Regions from separate parts of the Rossellomorea vietnamensis genome, predicted to be linked through region 2. Evidence: a T-box and tRNA genes for the amino acid it is inferred to sense, from the RefSeq annotation. Region 2 holds a T-box; the other holds one or more tRNA genes.

Region 1 (7,847 bases), 1.1 Mb from region 2:
TTTCACCGTCGTTCCCTGGAAGAGTACGGACTTTTGAATCGTTCCTTCAATCGTACACCCTTCATTTACCAGAGATCCCTCCACAAGGGCATCTTCTGAAATATATTGAGGCGGCTCATTCGGATTAACCGAATACACTCTCCAATCATGATCGAACAGGTTCAGCTCATTCTCTTCATCGATCAGGTCCATATTTGCTTCCCAAAGGCTCTTGACCGTACCGACATCCTTCCAATAGCCTTCAAATGGATAGGCCATCAATTTCTTCTTCTCATCCAGGAGGAGAGGGATGACATCCTTCCCAAAATCATGGCTCGAATCTGGATTCCGTTCATCCATCTCCAAATAATCCTTCAGCACGGAATAATTGAAGATGTAAATGCCCATCGAAGCAAGATTGCTTTTCGGGAAAGGTGGTTTTTCTTCAAACTCCGTGACACGCATATCCTCATTCGTGTTCATCAGTCCAAAACGGCTCGCTTCATCCCATCCCACTTCAATGACTGAAATCGAGACATCTGCTTTTTTCTCGATATGATAATCAAGCATTTTACTATAATCCATTTTGTAAATGTGATCACCTGACAGAATCAATACGTACTCGGGATCGTATTGCTCAAGGTAATTCATATTTTGATAGATGGCACTGGCAGTCCCTGTATACCAGCGCATTTCGGATGATTCTGCATATGGGGGCAGGACGGTCACACCACCGTTCTTGCGGTCAAGATCCCACGCACTCCCGATCCCGATATAAGAATTCAATACGAGGGGCTGGTACTGGGTAAGAACTCCGACCGTGTCGATGCCTGAGTTCGTGCAATTGCTCAGGGTGAAATCAATGATACGGTACTTTCCTCCAAATGGTACGGCGGGTTTCGCAAGACTTTTCGTCAATGAACTTAACCTGCTCCCTTTTCCACCTGCTAACAACATGGCCACACATCTTCCTTTTGCCATTCCTCTTCTCCCCTTTCACTCGTTTGGTCTTAAATAAACGGCTGCGTATGGTGGTATCGTCATTTCCACATACCCATCCCTTCCATGATACGGTTGATTGTGCACGGTAAGTGGGGTGGGGTTCACCTGATGGGAACCTCCAAACCTTCCATCATCACTATTCCAGATCTCTTCATACGCAGAAACCTTATCTACCCCCACCTTATACTGGTGATACACATGAGGACTGAAATTGCAGATCACCACAAGATGATCTCCCTTCTCTATCCCGTAACGGATGAAAGAGAAAATCTGCTGCTCTGCATTATTTACATCAACCCACTGGAATCCGTCTGAACGATGATCCATCTGAAATAATGGCTCAGCACCTTTATATAAATGCATTAGCTCTTTAAAATATGAATTGAATTTGTGATGAAATTCGTAATCCAGTAAATGCCAATCCAACTCCTCAAGATCCTTCCATTCTGAAAACGGGGCCAGTTCACTTCCCATGAACAGAAGCTTTTTTCCTGGATGAGCCATCATGAAGCCGAGGAGCAGCCGGTATTGAGCGAATTTCTGCCAGTAATCCCCGGGCATTTTATTTAATAACGACTTCTTCCCATGCACCACCTCATCATGGGAGAAGGGAAGAACATAATTCTCTGAAAAGGCATATAACAGTGAAAACGTGATGAGAGAATGTACATGCCTTCGTTCAGAGGGATCGGTTTCCATATATTTAAGGACGTCATTCATCCATCCCATATTCCACTTATAATTAAATCCAAGTCCTCCATAATGAACGGGAGACGTCACCTGGGGCCAGTCCGTAGAATCCTCTGCAATCATCAGGATCGAAGAATCAAACTCAAAAACGGCCTTGTTCAAGTTTTTCAAAAACTGTATGGCACCTTCATTCGGGTTAAGCTCACCCTGATTCGCCCAATAGATGATGTTCGCCACCGCATCGATCCTGAAGCCATCGATATGATACTGATCCATCCAGAAGCGGGCGTTTGAAATCAGGAAACTCCTCACTTCTCCTTTGCCTAAGTCAAAGTTCGCCGTACCCCACGTATAATTCTCCCGGTCCCTTTCCTCACTGTACTCGTAGGCAAACGACCCATCAAACTCGTATAACCCATGCGCATCCTTACAAAAATGACCTGGGACCCAATCCAGGATCACGCCAATATTATGTAAATGACATTCATTCACAAATGCCATCAAATCATGTGGTGAGCCGTAGCGACTGGTAGGGGAATAATATCCCGTACCCTGATAACCCCAGGACCGGTCAAATGGATGCTCCGTGACAGGCAGCAGCTCGATATGGGTGAACCCCTGCTCTTTCACATGGGGAATCAATTGCTGCGCTAATTCCCTATAAGATAGAAACGTTCCCGCTTCCTTCTTCCACGTACCTAAATGGACTTCATAAATCGCCATTGGCTTGTCATAGATCGTAGTGGATGAACGGTCCTCAAGCCACTTCTCATCTTCCCATCGAAAGCCCTCCAGCTCATACACGACACTTGCCGTATGAGGACGCTTTTCAGAGGCAAACCCGTACGGATCCGCCTTTAGCTTCTTTGCCCCAAGGGGAGTCGTAATCTCATACTTATACGTTTCTCCTGTCAGATCTTGATCGACTCGAATCGTCCACAGACCTTCACTGTTCCGCTTTTTTAAATCATATCCATTCCCATTCCATTGATTAAAGGAACCCACCAATGAAACATGCCTTGCTTTCGGTGCCCAAACGCAAAATTCTGTATAGGTCCCAGTGGAATCCCTTCTCACATGTGCACCCATAAACTGATAGGCCTGCTGCAAATTTCCCTCATGAAACAAAAACACATCGTAATCTGTTATGGTCATTGCGTTCATCATCTCACCTACATTTTTTCAATCTACATAACTACTTTCTAACAACATCACCAAAATCCTCTTTATAATCGTCGTTCAATTACGACAATTTACTACATGCATATATGTAAAAGCGGCCAATTTGGAAAGTTATACTAAATGGTAAGGTTTACATTGTAAAAACATAGGGGAATTACGTTGAATTCTTAGCGGAATTTGTCGAAAGTTTTTTTATGAAAAAGGTTAATATTTGTAGGAAATATAGAGGGATTCCGTTATTTTGTATAGGATTTTGATTGGTTGGAAGATGGAGCAGCGGTGTCGAATGAAGGGAGGAAAAAGAGGTTAGAAGTTGATAGTAAAAGGGGAAAATGAATAATATATCCATTGATGAAAAAACCAGGAACAAATTTTTCTTAATATTAAACATGCTCATATCAACTTCATTTCAAGCAAAGTACTTCTATGTACAATAAAAAAAGACTATCAAAAATGATAGTCTTTTCATAATGACCCATACGGGATTCGAACCCGTGTTACCGCCGTGAAAGGGCGGTGTCTTAACCGCTTGACCAATGGGCCTTAATGGCGGAGAAGGAGGGATTTGAACCCTCGCGCCAGTTGCCCGACCTACACCCTTAGCAGGGGCGCCTCTTCAGCCACTTGAGTACTTCTCCAAATATGGCTCCGCAGGCAAGATTCGAACTTGCGACCGATCGGTTAACAGCCGATAGCTCTACCACTGAGCTACTGCGGAATAATGAAATGGTGGGCCTAAGTGGACTCGAACCACCGACCTCACGCTTATCAGGCGTGCGCTCTAACCAGCTGAGCTATAGGCCCAAAAATGAATTGGAGCGGGTGAAGGGAATCGAACCCTCATCATCAGCTTGGAAGGCTGAGGTTTTACCACTAAACTACACCCGCACTAAAACATGGGGCGACTGATGGGAATCGAACCCACGAATGCCTGAACCACAATCAGGTGCGTTAACCACTTCGCCACAATCGCCATAATGTGTCTAAATATAAAAATGGTGGCTCAGGACGGAATCGAACCGCCGACACATGGATTTTCAGTCCATTGCTCTACCAACTGAGCTACTGAGCCAAATAGTTTTCGGCTTCCGCTAAGCTTCGAATCTCTTCGTCAGCTCACTCAGTCACATCCTCACGTATGTTAAATACGCTCCGGTGTTCCTTCGATCGCTTCCTCGACCTTCTCGCTTATCGAAACCCTTTTCCTTTTCAATAAACAGAACTATATTAAAAAATAAATGGCGGTCCGGACGGGACTCGAACCCGCGACCTCCTGCGTGACAGGCAGGCATTCTAACCAACTGAACTACCGGACCAGAGTTTTTTGCGCAAGCAAAATAACTACCCTTACCTTGCACCAGCAAAATAGGTTTCCATATTCTGCGCTAGCAAAAATAACTATCCATACGTGACTCATCGTGAATTATAAAGTTCCTAATTCATAAACAAATCAAAATGGTATTGCGGGGACAGGATTTGAACCTGCGACCTTCGGGTTATGAGCCCGACGAGCTACCGAACTGCTCCACCCCGCGACGATAAAATATAAAAGATAATATGGAGGAGGAAGGGGGATTCGAACCCCCGCGGGCTGTTACACCCCTGTCGGTTTTCAAGACCGATCCCTTCAGCCGGACTTGGGTATTCCTCCGTAATAAAAATGGTACTTGGTGGACCTTGTAGGACTCGAACCTACGACCGGACGGTTATGAGCCGTCTGCTCTAACCAACTGAGCTAAAGGTCCCTATTGGTAGCGGCGGAGGGGATCGAACCCCCGACCTCACGGGTATGAACCGTACGCTCTAGCCAGCTGAGCTACACCGCCAAGAAACTACTAGCTATTAGGCTTATGAATAAAACCAATGAAGTTTATTTTACTGTCGTAAAAAAAACTTGGTGGAGCCTAGCGGGATCGAACCGCTGACCTCCTGCGTGCAAAGCAGGCGCTCTCCCAGCTGAGCTAAGGCCCCAAAGAAGTGGTCGGGAAGACAGGATTCGAACCTGCGACCCCTTGGTCCCAAACCAAGTGCTCTACCAAGCTGAGCTACTTCCCGATATATGGCGCGCCCGAGAGGAGTCGAACCCCTAACCTTTTGATCCGTAGTCAAACGCTCTATCCAATTGAGCTACGGGCGCTAAATGAATTCTAGTTTTTTCACTAAGTAACGTAAGGAAAGATATTTTGCTGGCGCAAAAATCTTTGGTGCCGAGGACCGGAATCGAACCGGTACGGTAGTCACCTACCGCAGGATTTTAAGTCCTGTGCGTCTGCCAGTTCCGCCACCCCGGCAAGTCTCTGGAGCGGAAGACGGGATTCGAACCCGCGACCCCCACCTTGGCAAGGTGGTGTTCTACCACTGAACTACTTCCGCAAAAGAAATGGTGCGGGTGAAGGGACTTGAACCCCCACGCCTTGCGGCGCCAGATCCTAAGTCTGGTGCGTCTGCCAATTCCGCCACACCCGCATATTCTATTCATTTTCACATTAGAGAAAATGAAGGTAAGATATTTTGCTGACGCAAAAATCTTTGGTGAGCCATGAAGGATTCGAACCTTCGACCCTCTGATTAAAAGTCAGATGCTCTACCAACTGAGCTAATGGCTCATCTCATATAAAACCAAATGGTGCCGGCAAGAGGACTTGAACCCCCAACCTACTGATTACAAGTCAGTTGCTCTACCAGTTGAGCTACACCGGCGTGTATGTTGTGGTGGTGAATACTGCTTAAATAAAGCAATTCACCGAAGAAATGCATGGAAATATATTTTGCTGGCGCAAAAATCTTTGGTGGAGGATGACGGGATCGAACCGCCGACCCTCTGCTTGTAAGGCAGATGCTCTCCCAGCTGAGCTAATCCTCCATTGTATACAGCCTGGCGACGTCCTACTCTCACAGGGGGAGATCCCCCAACTACCATCGGCGCTGAAGAGCTTAACTTCCGTGTTCGGCATGGGAACGGGTGTGACCTCTTCGCCATTGTCACCAGACTATGTCTTGTCTCTTTTTAAGGACAAGTATTATTATATCGTGTAGATATAATTTTTCAAGGCTTTTTTATATTTTCGCATAAAATTATTCCCTGAAAACTAGATAAAGAATTGATGTCAAGAAAGCCGAATATCGACCAATTGTTGTTCATATAAATATGACTCTTTGTGGTTAAGTCCTCGATCGATTAGTATCAGTCAACTCCACATGTCGCCATGCTTCCATCTCTGACCTATCTACCTAGTCATCTTCTAGGGATCTTACTCACTTACGTGATGGGAAATCTCATCTCGAGGGGGGCTTCATGCTTAGATGCTTTCAGCACTTATCCCTTCCGCACATAGCTACCCAGCGATGCCTTTGGCAAGACAACTGGTACACCAGCGGTGCGTCCATCCCGGTCCTCTCGTACTAAGGACAGCTCCTCTCAAATTTCCTGCGCCCACGACGGATAGGGACCGAACTGTCTCACGACGTTCTGAACCCAGCTCGCGTACCGCTTTAATGGGCGAACAGCCCAACCCTTGGGACCGACTACAGCCCCAGGATGCGATGAGCCGACATCGAGGTGCCAAACCTCCCCGTCGATGTGGACTCTTGGGGGAGATAAGCCTGTTATCCCCGGGGTAGCTTTTATCCGTTGAGCGATGGCCCTTCCATGCGGAACCACCGGATCACTAAGCCCGACTTTCGTCCCTGCTCGACTTGTAGGTCTCGCAGTCAAGCTCCCTTGTGCCTTTACACTCTGCGAATGATTTCCAACCATTCTGAGGGAACCTTTGGGCGCCTCCGTTACTCTTTAGGAGGCGACCGCCCCAGTCAAACTGCCCACCTGACACTGTCTCCCACCCCGATAAGGGGCGCGGGTTAGAATTTCAATACAGCCAGGGTAGTATCCCACCGATGCCTCCACCGAAGCTGGCGCTCCGGTTTCCAAGGCTCCTACCTATCCTGTACAAGCTGTACCAAAATTCAATATCAGGCTACAGTAAAGCTCCACGGGGTCTTTCCGTCCTGTCGCGGGTAACCTGCATCTTCACAGGTACTATAATTTCACCGAGTCTCTCGTTGAGACAGTGCCCAGATCGTTACGCCTTTCGTGCGGGTCGGAACTTACCCGACAAGGAATTTCGCTACCTTAGGACCGTTATAGTTACGGCCGCCGTTTACTGGGGCTTCGATTCGCACCTTCGCTTGCGCTAAGCACTCCTCTTAACCTTCCAGCACCGGGCAGGCGTCAGCCCCTATACTTCGCCTTACGGCTTCGCAGAGACCTGTGTTTTTGCTAAACAGTCGCCTGGGCCTATTCACTGCGGCTCTCTCGGGCTTGCACCCTACCAGAGCACCCCTTCTCCCGAAGTTACGGGGTCATTTTGCCGAGTTCCTTAACGAGAGTTCTCTCGCTCACCTTAGGATTCTCTCCTCGCCTACCTGTGTCGGTTTGCGGTACGGGCACCTTTTTCCTCGCTAGAGGCTTTTCTTGGCAGTGTGGAATCAGGAACTTCGCTACTATAATTCGCTCGCTATCACAGCTCAGCCTTCGCGATGACGGGATTTGCCTCATCATCAGCCTAACTGCTTAGACGCACATATCCAGCAGTGCGCTTACCCTATCCTCCTGCGTCCCCCCATTGCTCAAACGGAAAAGAGGTGGTACAGGAATATCAACCTGTTGTCCATCGTCTACGCCTATCGGCCTCGACTTAGGTCCCGACTAACCCTGAGCGGACGAGCCTTCCTCAGGAAACCTTAGGCATTCGGTGGATGGGATTCTCACCCATCTTTCGCTACTCATACCGGCATTCTCACTTCTAAGCACTCCACCAGTCCTTACGGTCTAGCTTCGCAGTCCTTAGAACGCTCTCCTACCACTGACACCTAGAGGTGTCAATCCACAGCTTCGGTGATACGTTTAGCCCCGGTACATTTTCGGCGCAGAGTCACTCGACCAGTGAGCTATTACGCACTCTTTAAATGGTGGCTGCTTCTAAGCCAACATCCTG
Region 2 (7,847 bases):
TTTAATCACGTCCCAGCTTTCGGCATCTTCAAGACCTTCAAATGTCAGTGGCTCGCTCTGACCTGCTTTTCTAAGGAGGGACTGGGCTCTCGCATATGTGTATTGAATATAAGGACCAGTTTCCCCTTCGAACGTGAGCATATGTTCCAGGGAGAATTCAATATCATTGAGCCGGTCATTTTTCAGGTCATGAAAAATGATGGCCCCGACCCCGACATCTCGAGCAACCGCATAAGCATCTTTTAAGTCAGGGTTTTTTTGCTTGATGTTGTCCTCCGCCATTTTGATTGCTTCCTGAAGCACTTCTTCAAGTAGGATGACCCTTCCTTTTCTTGTAGACATCTTCTTTCCATCCTTTAAATACAAACCGAATGGAATATGCTTCATTTCATCCGCCCAATTGTACCCTAGCTTTTTCAACACATTCATCACTTGCTGGAAATGGATGGTCTGCTCCTGTCCTACAATGTACAGGGCTTCATCAAAGGCATATTGACGATGACGATAAAGGGCAGCAGCAAGGTCCCGTGTGGCATAAAGGGTTGCTCCATCAGTTTTCTTGATCAGGCAGGGTGGCAGATTCCCGTCATCCATCCTAACGACTTGTGCCCCTTGGGATTCCTCAAGGAGATGTTGTTTCTTGAGCAGGGTCACGACTTCTTCCATCTTATCATTGAAGAATGCTTCACCGTTATAGGAATCGAACTCGACGCCAAGTAAAGAGTAGATCGTCTTAAAGGCTTGGAGTGATTCATCTTTAAACCATCTCCAAAGCCCGGTAATCTCTTCATCCCCGTCTTCGAGGAGCTTAAAGGCTTTTCTTCCTTCTTCCTCAAGGGAAGCGTCGAGTTCTGCTTCTTCATGAAACTTTTTATAAAGAATGAACAACTCAGCAATGGGATTCTCTTTGACCTTATCAGGGTCTCCCCATTTTTTGAAAGCGACGATCAGTTTGCCGAACTGTGTTCCCCAGTCTCCGATGTAATTGATTTTTTCGGTACGATAGCCGCATTTTTCGGCAATGGTGGCAATGGCATTGCCGATGACCGTTGAACGGAGGTGCCCCATGGAAAACGGCTTGGCGATGTTGGGGGAGGACATGTCTAATACGACGGTTCTGTTTTCTCCAAAGGTGTGGGTTCCATAATCCTTTCCTTTCGCCAATATCCCCGACACGATTTCTTTTCCTGCTTTACTACCGTCAAAATGGATATTGATATAAGGTCCAACCGCTTCCACCTTGGTGAAAAGGGGAGAGGTAATCTCAGCGGCCATTTCCCTGGCGATCTGTGCTGGAGCTTTTTTCATGGTTTTGGCCAACTGGAAGCAAGGGAAGGCTAAGTCCCCTAAATGACTATGCTTCGGAGTTTCAATCAAATCGTATAGTTCTTTCTCGCTCCAGTCCTGCAGGAGCTGAGTCTTTAATTCTTGGGCAAATATTAATTTCAAGTCCATCTTGTTACACCTCCCATTAGTATAAAACACAAAAAAACCCGTCTCTATACAGAGACGAGTTTAGCTCGCGGTACCACTCTTATTCCCGATTAAGGACACTCATTGTATAACGGGAGATCCCGGTCCTTCCCTACTGATTTCAAGAAGAACTTCTCAGAAGTGCGGTTCATCCAGGGCTTCATACCGGGCTCCCACCGCCCCCGGCTCGCTTAAGATCCACGTCGGGATTACTCTCTTCTTCACAGAATATTCCATATCTAATTACTATTATTTTACACATTTCCCGGATGAATGCAACCGGGAATTAGGAATCTTCTGAAGAAAACATATACGTCTTATGATGAAACCTCATACTGAACACAAGGCCGAGGGCCAGCATATTCCCCATGAGGGAGCTCCCTCCATAACTGATGAACGGAAGGGGGATACCGGTGATCGGGAGTAACTGGATCGTCATTCCGATGTTCTGGAACACATGGAACGTGATCATACTGATGATCCCCGCACACACATAAGCGTTGAAAGGCTCTTTCGTATCAAGGGCCGTCTTGGTTAGGTGGTAGATCAGCAGGAAATATAAGCTGATGACGACACTTGCGCCGATAAATCCGTATTCTTCACCGATGACACTGAAAATAAAGTCTGTATGATTTTCCGGGATATACACTTCCCGGTCACTGTAGCCTTTCCCGAAAATCTGTCCCGAACCAATGGCGTTAAGGGAGTTGATCAAGTGAAATCCTTCTAATTTCGCATAATTGTACGGATCGAGCCAGGCATAGATCCGTCCGAATTGGTAAGGTTTCACGTTTAAATATTTCTCCAATAATTGTGGTGCCCATATGACCAGTGAAAGGATGCCTGCACCTAAGACTCCGATCGAAGCATAGATAGGCACAATCAGCTTCCACGTAATACCTGAAACGAGGATGATACCCGTCATGATGGCTAGTATGACCAATGATGTCCCTAAATCCGGCTGCTGCATGATGAAAGCAAGTGGGAGAAGGGTGGTCAAGCCGATTTTAATCAATAACTGAAAGTCTGTCTGCACTGTTTTTCTTGGATTAAGTTCATGATGATTGGTAATGACACGTGCCAAAGCAAGGATTAAGAATGTCTTCATGAACTCTGAAGGCTGTATCGATCCAAGCGGTCCAAGCATGAACCAGCTTTTGGCCCCATTCCGGTGAGGTGCGATGCTTTCCGGAGAAATCAATAATAAAACGAGCAAGAAGATTCCTGCGCCGTATATGTACCAGGCAAGCCGTTTATACTGATCTGAGTCGAGAAATAACGCAGCGCCGATGATGATACCGCCCACTACGTACCAAAAAGCCTGTCTAATCACAAAGTTTGTCCCATATTGCCCTGAGGTCTGGGCACTGCTGATTCCCATTGCACTTACAATAAAGAACAGCATCAATAAAAAGAGAAGACCCCAATCGATCTTATCAGCAAATCGCTGGCGAGTTTCCATAATCTATTCACCTGAATTTCTAAAGATTTCACATTCCTAGTCTAATAGAAATGAAAGGAAATTTCTACTCATGACACGAGAAATTCAAGAACTTCTGTCGGGATATGACAGGTATTTGGAACAGGTGATTATTTGTATTCACTGGGAATGTTGATGGCAGAAGGGATTAGGGGGAAAACAGAGAGGGGATATTCCATTTATTACATGTTTATAGTGGGTAATTGATATTGAAATAGATTCTATTTATAAATATGTGGTTTAGAAGCTGATATCGATGCTAATCTTCAACACATAGTACTGAAATATGACTATTTCCGACAATTCCCTGCGACTTTTGTCATCATTTTGAAATGAAATAGAAAAGAACAAGTAGGTCCTATATTTGATAAAATAGAAACTATGAACTGTGCACCGTGTTAATCAGATGGAGGGAATGTTCTTGAAGGCAAATAACCAAGTTAAAGATATCATCTATGTTCACAAGAATCCGGATCGCCACTATGTCGTTTCGTACGGAATCCATTTCAACGAGTTTGCAATGAATGCCCGTAAACCCTTAAAGAACTTACTTCTCATCAAGCATCAGTACGAACATGGTGCTTTCAATATACATACCCATATGGAATATGTAGAAAAGGACGAAATGAAGAAGATCATCGATGACGGGGTTCAGAGCTATGGAGACTTCTGCTGGATCGATTTCGAAGAAGAGGTCGGAGTCGATGAATTGAACGGACAGGAAATTGCAGAACTCCTTTATATGGGGCATATCAAGCAGCCATTGAACCCTCCATTTTATTCCAAACTGAATAACCGCTACGCCTATCTTTCCCATGATGACGGCTGGTTCAATAAGGTTTATTACCGGGACTTTGAGGACTTCTATCATATGCTGGGGGCGACCCTTTCATCAAAGCTCAGTACGATGAAGAGTGGAAAAGGCCTCTTCGGTATGAAGAAGGAAAAACCCTACCCTGTGATCGGAAAGGAAGTCATTCATTCCTTCCAGGATAAGTTAAAAGAAGGAATGGTCATCTCCCTTGAAAAAGCAGTATTGACAAGAGGGAAGATCGAGATTCCCATATGGGTGATCGGTGATTATTATGACATGGATGAAATGACAGAGGATTATAAGCAGATTCGCAAATTACCGGCGAACGGGTTACTTTCATATGACCGTAAAACCAAGAGCTGGAGCGCCTTACTTAAATGAAGGACCGTGACGTTTTAGCAGATATTTCATTCCATGACACGTTGGTGCAAGCCGTCTTTCTCGAACGTCTCAATCGGTTTGTGCTGGAGTGCGAACTTCCTTCAGGTACAAAAGAAAAAGTCCACTTACCCGATCCGGGCAGGCTCAAGGACTTATTGGTACCCGGAGGGCCGATCTGGCTGCAGGAATCCAAGGACCCCAAAAGGAAAACAAGGTGGTCAGCGGTTATGACCCATGATGCTGTAAATGATATGTATGTTTCCTTGAATACGCAATATCCAAACCGGTTGGTACTGGAAGCCCTGCAGTTGGAAGTACTGGAGGAGCTGAAGGGCTGGCGCTTGGAAAAAGCCGAATATAAGGTGGGGGGTTCACGCTTTGACTTCCTCCTCACTCATAAACAAAATGATGAGAAATTACTACTCGAAGTCAAAAGCGTCACGATGGTCGAGGCCGGAATGGGTAAATTTCCCGATGCCGTCACAGCAAGGGGAGCGAGGCATGTAGAGGAACTGACCCATTTGCAGATGAAGGGAAGCTATCAAGCTGCGGTCTTATTCATTGCCCAACGCACGGATCTCAGGGGAATCACTTCCGCTCCTGAAATCGATCCCCATTTTGCCCGGGTCATGGAAGAAGCCGCAAGACACGGGGTCAGGTTCTTCGGGAGAAAATGCATTGTCACGCCTGAACGCATCTCCCTCAGTGGGTCTATCCCCGTTTACACAGAAAAGGATTAATCTCGCCGTGCCCCGCCCGAGATTAATCCTTTTTTTAATGTCCCTATTCCACCACTACTTTAGCCGTCGCTTTATAGTCCTGATCCCCCTTGGCGGTCATCCAGACGGTCAATGTATAAGAGCCGCTTTCCACCTTTGGGAGGACGATTTCACGGGAAAACGCTTCCCCTTGTTTCACTGTGATTTCCTGTAATGCCTGTGTATACATTTTATTCTTTGAATCTTTATAAACGATCTCGCCTTTTTCGTTTCGAAGTTCATAGTCTATCGTCTGGCCTGATGAGAAAGAAAATATTTTCTCCTGCTCTGTTTGGTTTTTTACACTATATACATACACCATTTGACCATCTGCATCTTTCTTGGTTAATGAAGGTTCCATTTCGCCTGCGACAATTCCTTTCTGTACAGAAATATCTTCACCCGCTCCCTGTTCGGTCTCATCTTTTACCGGCTGGCTGTCGTTTTCATCAGCTGTTCCACAGCCGGCCATTCCCGCTATAAGAATGAATATCATCATGAATCGCTTCACGCTAGAGTCACCTCCTTACTGTATTAGACAGAGTTTGTTCAAAAAGGTTACAAGCCTTCAGAATATGAGCACGAAGGCATGGGGGATGTGCTCTTCTAGTTTCTTTCACCCACAATTCGGGCATTCATTTACATATGTAAGGCAGATTACTTTTTTATATTGTACGGTTTAGTACTATATAATTATAGAAAAGCGCAGAGGAGCATGATGGATGAGAATAGGGTTAACGATTGTAAGTGTATTTTTCTTACTATTAGTATCGGCTTGCGGTTCGACAAATGCAAACGATAGCGGGAAAATACCTGATGAAGAGTGGGGAACGATCACGTCGAAAGCAGAAGGGACCAAAGTGAATATGTTCATGTGGGGAGGAGATGACGGGATCAATCGATATATCGATGAGGTCATGGCCCCCATGATAAAAGAAAAGAACAATATCGAATTGAACCGGGTTCCTTTAGACACACCGGAAATCCTGCAGAAGCTGCAAACCGAGAAGCGGGCAGGAAAAGAAAAGGGGACGATCGATATCATCTGGGTCAACGGTGAAAATTTTAAAAATGCGAAAGAACAAGATCTGTTGGCAGGTTCCTTTACTGACAAATTGCCTAACTACAACCAATACTATGATACGGACAGTGACGCCTTTCAATATGACTTCGGAACCGAGACAGAAGGGTTCGAAGCCCCTTGGGGAAAAGTTCAATTCGTTTTTTTCTATAATAGTGAAAAAGTGAAAAGCCCGCCGGCCACCTTGGAAGATTTAAAAACACTCATGAAAGAGAATCCCGGGAAATTCACTTATCCTAACCCAAGTGATTTCACTGGGAATGCATTTCTAAGGCATCTCCTCTATGCCAAAACGGATTCGAATCTGGCCCGGGACGGGTTTGATGAAGAAAAGTCGGAAGAAATCGGAGCGGAAGTATGGGACGAATTAAACACCCTGAAGCCTTATCTGTGGCGAAAAGGCGAGACATATCCATCTACCTTGACGGACCTTGATAAGTTGTATAGTCAGGAAGAGGTATGGATGACGATGGGGTATAACGAAGCCAGGGCGGAACATTTGATCAAGGATGGCGTGTTTCCGGTAAGCACGAAGTCATTCATATTAGAGGACATCGGGTCGATCGGGAACACTCATTTCCTCGCTATTCCTTTCAATAGTCCCAATAAAGAGGGTGCCCTGGTGGCCATAAATGAGTTTCTCTCCCCGGAAGCGCAGTATGAGAAACTCAAGCCGGATTATTGGGGGGAAAGTTCGCCCATTTCCTATGACAAGCTTGATGAGGAGTGGAGGAAGAAGTTCATGGAGATCGATCGCGGTGAAAGTGTACTGGAGGCATCAAAGCTTGAAGAAAACTTCAAGGGTGAGCTTGATGCTGCCTATGTTGAATGGTTGAAGGAGAACTGGATCCGTGAAGTGGCCAGCCAATAACGCACTTCTCCTCCTGCCGGGCCTCCTCTTTTTCCTCCTGATCCCGGGACTCGGGGTCGTTCTTGCGATGTGGGAAAGTGTAAGGGGCGGGGGAGTCTTTACATTCGAACATTACCGGGAATTGTTTGAGCAAGATCGTTTTATTACATCTGTCCTGTTCAGTCTGACTGTGACAGCGGTCTCAACGATCCTGTCCCTTTTCATTGGATTGGGTATCGTCAAGGGCTTCTCTCCATTGTTAAAGGAAACCAGGCATAAACTGCTGGTGTGGATCCCGATGCTCGTCCCCCATTTTGTATGGGCGTATCTCGTCTACTTACTCTTTAATCAGAGCGGCTTTTTTTCAAGTATCGCCGGGGTGATGGGTTGGATTGACGATCGCAGTCAATTTCCTATATTGGTACAGGACCGGAATGGGATCGGGATCATGTTGACGTATGTGTGGAAAGAAGTTCCCTTTGTGACCCTCATGCTGTTGCCCGTGTATGCCACCCTATCCAAAGGGTATAAAGAGGTCGCTTCGTTATTGGGAGCGGGACCGTATCAAACGTTCAGAGTGGCAGAATGGCCCTTCATCTATCCTGTCCTCATTGAAACAGGGGCCATTCTTTTTGCCTTTATCTTTACCGCCTTTGAAGTTCCACGGTTGTTGGGGGTAACGTCTCCACAAATGCTTGCGATCCTTGCATACGATTGGTTTTATAGCGGTAACTGGAGTGACCGTCCACTAGCGTTTGCCTCCCTTGTCATGACCGGACTCGGCATCGGGGTCCTCATGTGGCTCGTTCTATACTTCACGAACAAGAAACGGATGCACATTACTAAAGGGATTGGGAATTAGGGGGTCATGATGAAAAAAACGTCATTTTACAGCATATCCTTTATCCTTTTTGCCTTTCCCCTTCTCTTCTTGGTGTATAAAAGCTTTTACGGTGTAGCGGCATGGGGGAGTCCTGCTCTGGGTGATCCAAGCGTAAGGGCGTGGGAAC

The links. A T-box is a leader RNA that pairs with one kind of tRNA and senses whether it is charged. The one in region 2 lies ahead of argS (arginine--tRNA ligase), so its partner is inferred to be a tRNA-Arg.
Region 1: it has a tRNA-Arg gene. The T-box ahead of argS (arginine--tRNA ligase) is inferred to sense a tRNA for this amino acid. The anticodon was not compared.

The regions. Positions count from the first base shown of each region.
Region 1 is NZ_CP104558.1:3,739,033-3,746,879, reverse strand. Features, by position in the region: gene N5C46_RS19200 (glucose-1-phosphate adenylyltransferase) at 1-960, opposite strand, end outside; gene glgB (1,4-alpha-glucan branching enzyme) at 976-2,835, opposite strand; tRNA gene N5C46_RS19190 (tRNA-Glu) at 3,325-3,396, opposite strand; tRNA gene N5C46_RS19185 (tRNA-Ser) at 3,401-3,491, opposite strand; tRNA gene N5C46_RS19180 (tRNA-Asn) at 3,497-3,571, opposite strand; tRNA gene N5C46_RS19175 (tRNA-Ile) at 3,581-3,657, opposite strand; tRNA gene N5C46_RS19170 (tRNA-Gly) at 3,668-3,741, opposite strand; tRNA gene N5C46_RS19165 (tRNA-His) at 3,751-3,826, opposite strand; tRNA gene N5C46_RS19160 (tRNA-Phe) at 3,850-3,925, opposite strand; tRNA gene N5C46_RS19155 (tRNA-Asp) at 4,093-4,169, opposite strand; tRNA gene N5C46_RS19150 (tRNA-Met) at 4,315-4,388, opposite strand; tRNA gene N5C46_RS19145 (tRNA-Ser) at 4,412-4,504, opposite strand; tRNA gene N5C46_RS19140 (tRNA-Ile) at 4,522-4,598, opposite strand; tRNA gene N5C46_RS19135 (tRNA-Met) at 4,603-4,679, opposite strand; tRNA gene N5C46_RS19130 (tRNA-Ala) at 4,749-4,824, opposite strand; tRNA gene N5C46_RS19125 (tRNA-Pro) at 4,832-4,908, opposite strand; tRNA gene N5C46_RS19120 (tRNA-Arg) at 4,914-4,990, opposite strand; tRNA gene N5C46_RS19115 (tRNA-Leu) at 5,056-5,144, opposite strand; tRNA gene N5C46_RS19110 (tRNA-Gly) at 5,152-5,226, opposite strand; tRNA gene N5C46_RS19105 (tRNA-Leu) at 5,235-5,319, opposite strand; tRNA gene N5C46_RS19100 (tRNA-Lys) at 5,384-5,459, opposite strand; tRNA gene N5C46_RS19095 (tRNA-Thr) at 5,478-5,553, opposite strand; tRNA gene N5C46_RS19090 (tRNA-Val) at 5,641-5,716, opposite strand; rRNA gene rrf (5S ribosomal RNA) at 5,727-5,843, opposite strand; rRNA gene N5C46_RS19080 (23S ribosomal RNA) at 6,012-7,847, opposite strand, start outside.
Region 2 is NZ_CP104558.1:2,592,548-2,600,394, reverse strand. Features, by position in the region: gene argS (arginine--tRNA ligase) at 1-1,455, opposite strand, end outside; T-box leader at 1,503-1,707, opposite strand; gene N5C46_RS13355 (FtsW/RodA/SpoVE family cell cycle protein) at 1,760-2,935, opposite strand; gene N5C46_RS13350 (hypothetical protein) at 3,375-4,148, shown strand; gene sfsA (DNA/RNA nuclease SfsA) at 4,145-4,888, shown strand; gene N5C46_RS13340 (BsuPI-related putative proteinase inhibitor) at 4,932-5,417, opposite strand; gene N5C46_RS13335 (ABC transporter substrate-binding protein) at 5,629-6,858, shown strand; gene N5C46_RS13330 (ABC transporter permease) at 6,839-7,699, shown strand; gene N5C46_RS13325 (ABC transporter permease) at 7,709-7,847, shown strand, end outside.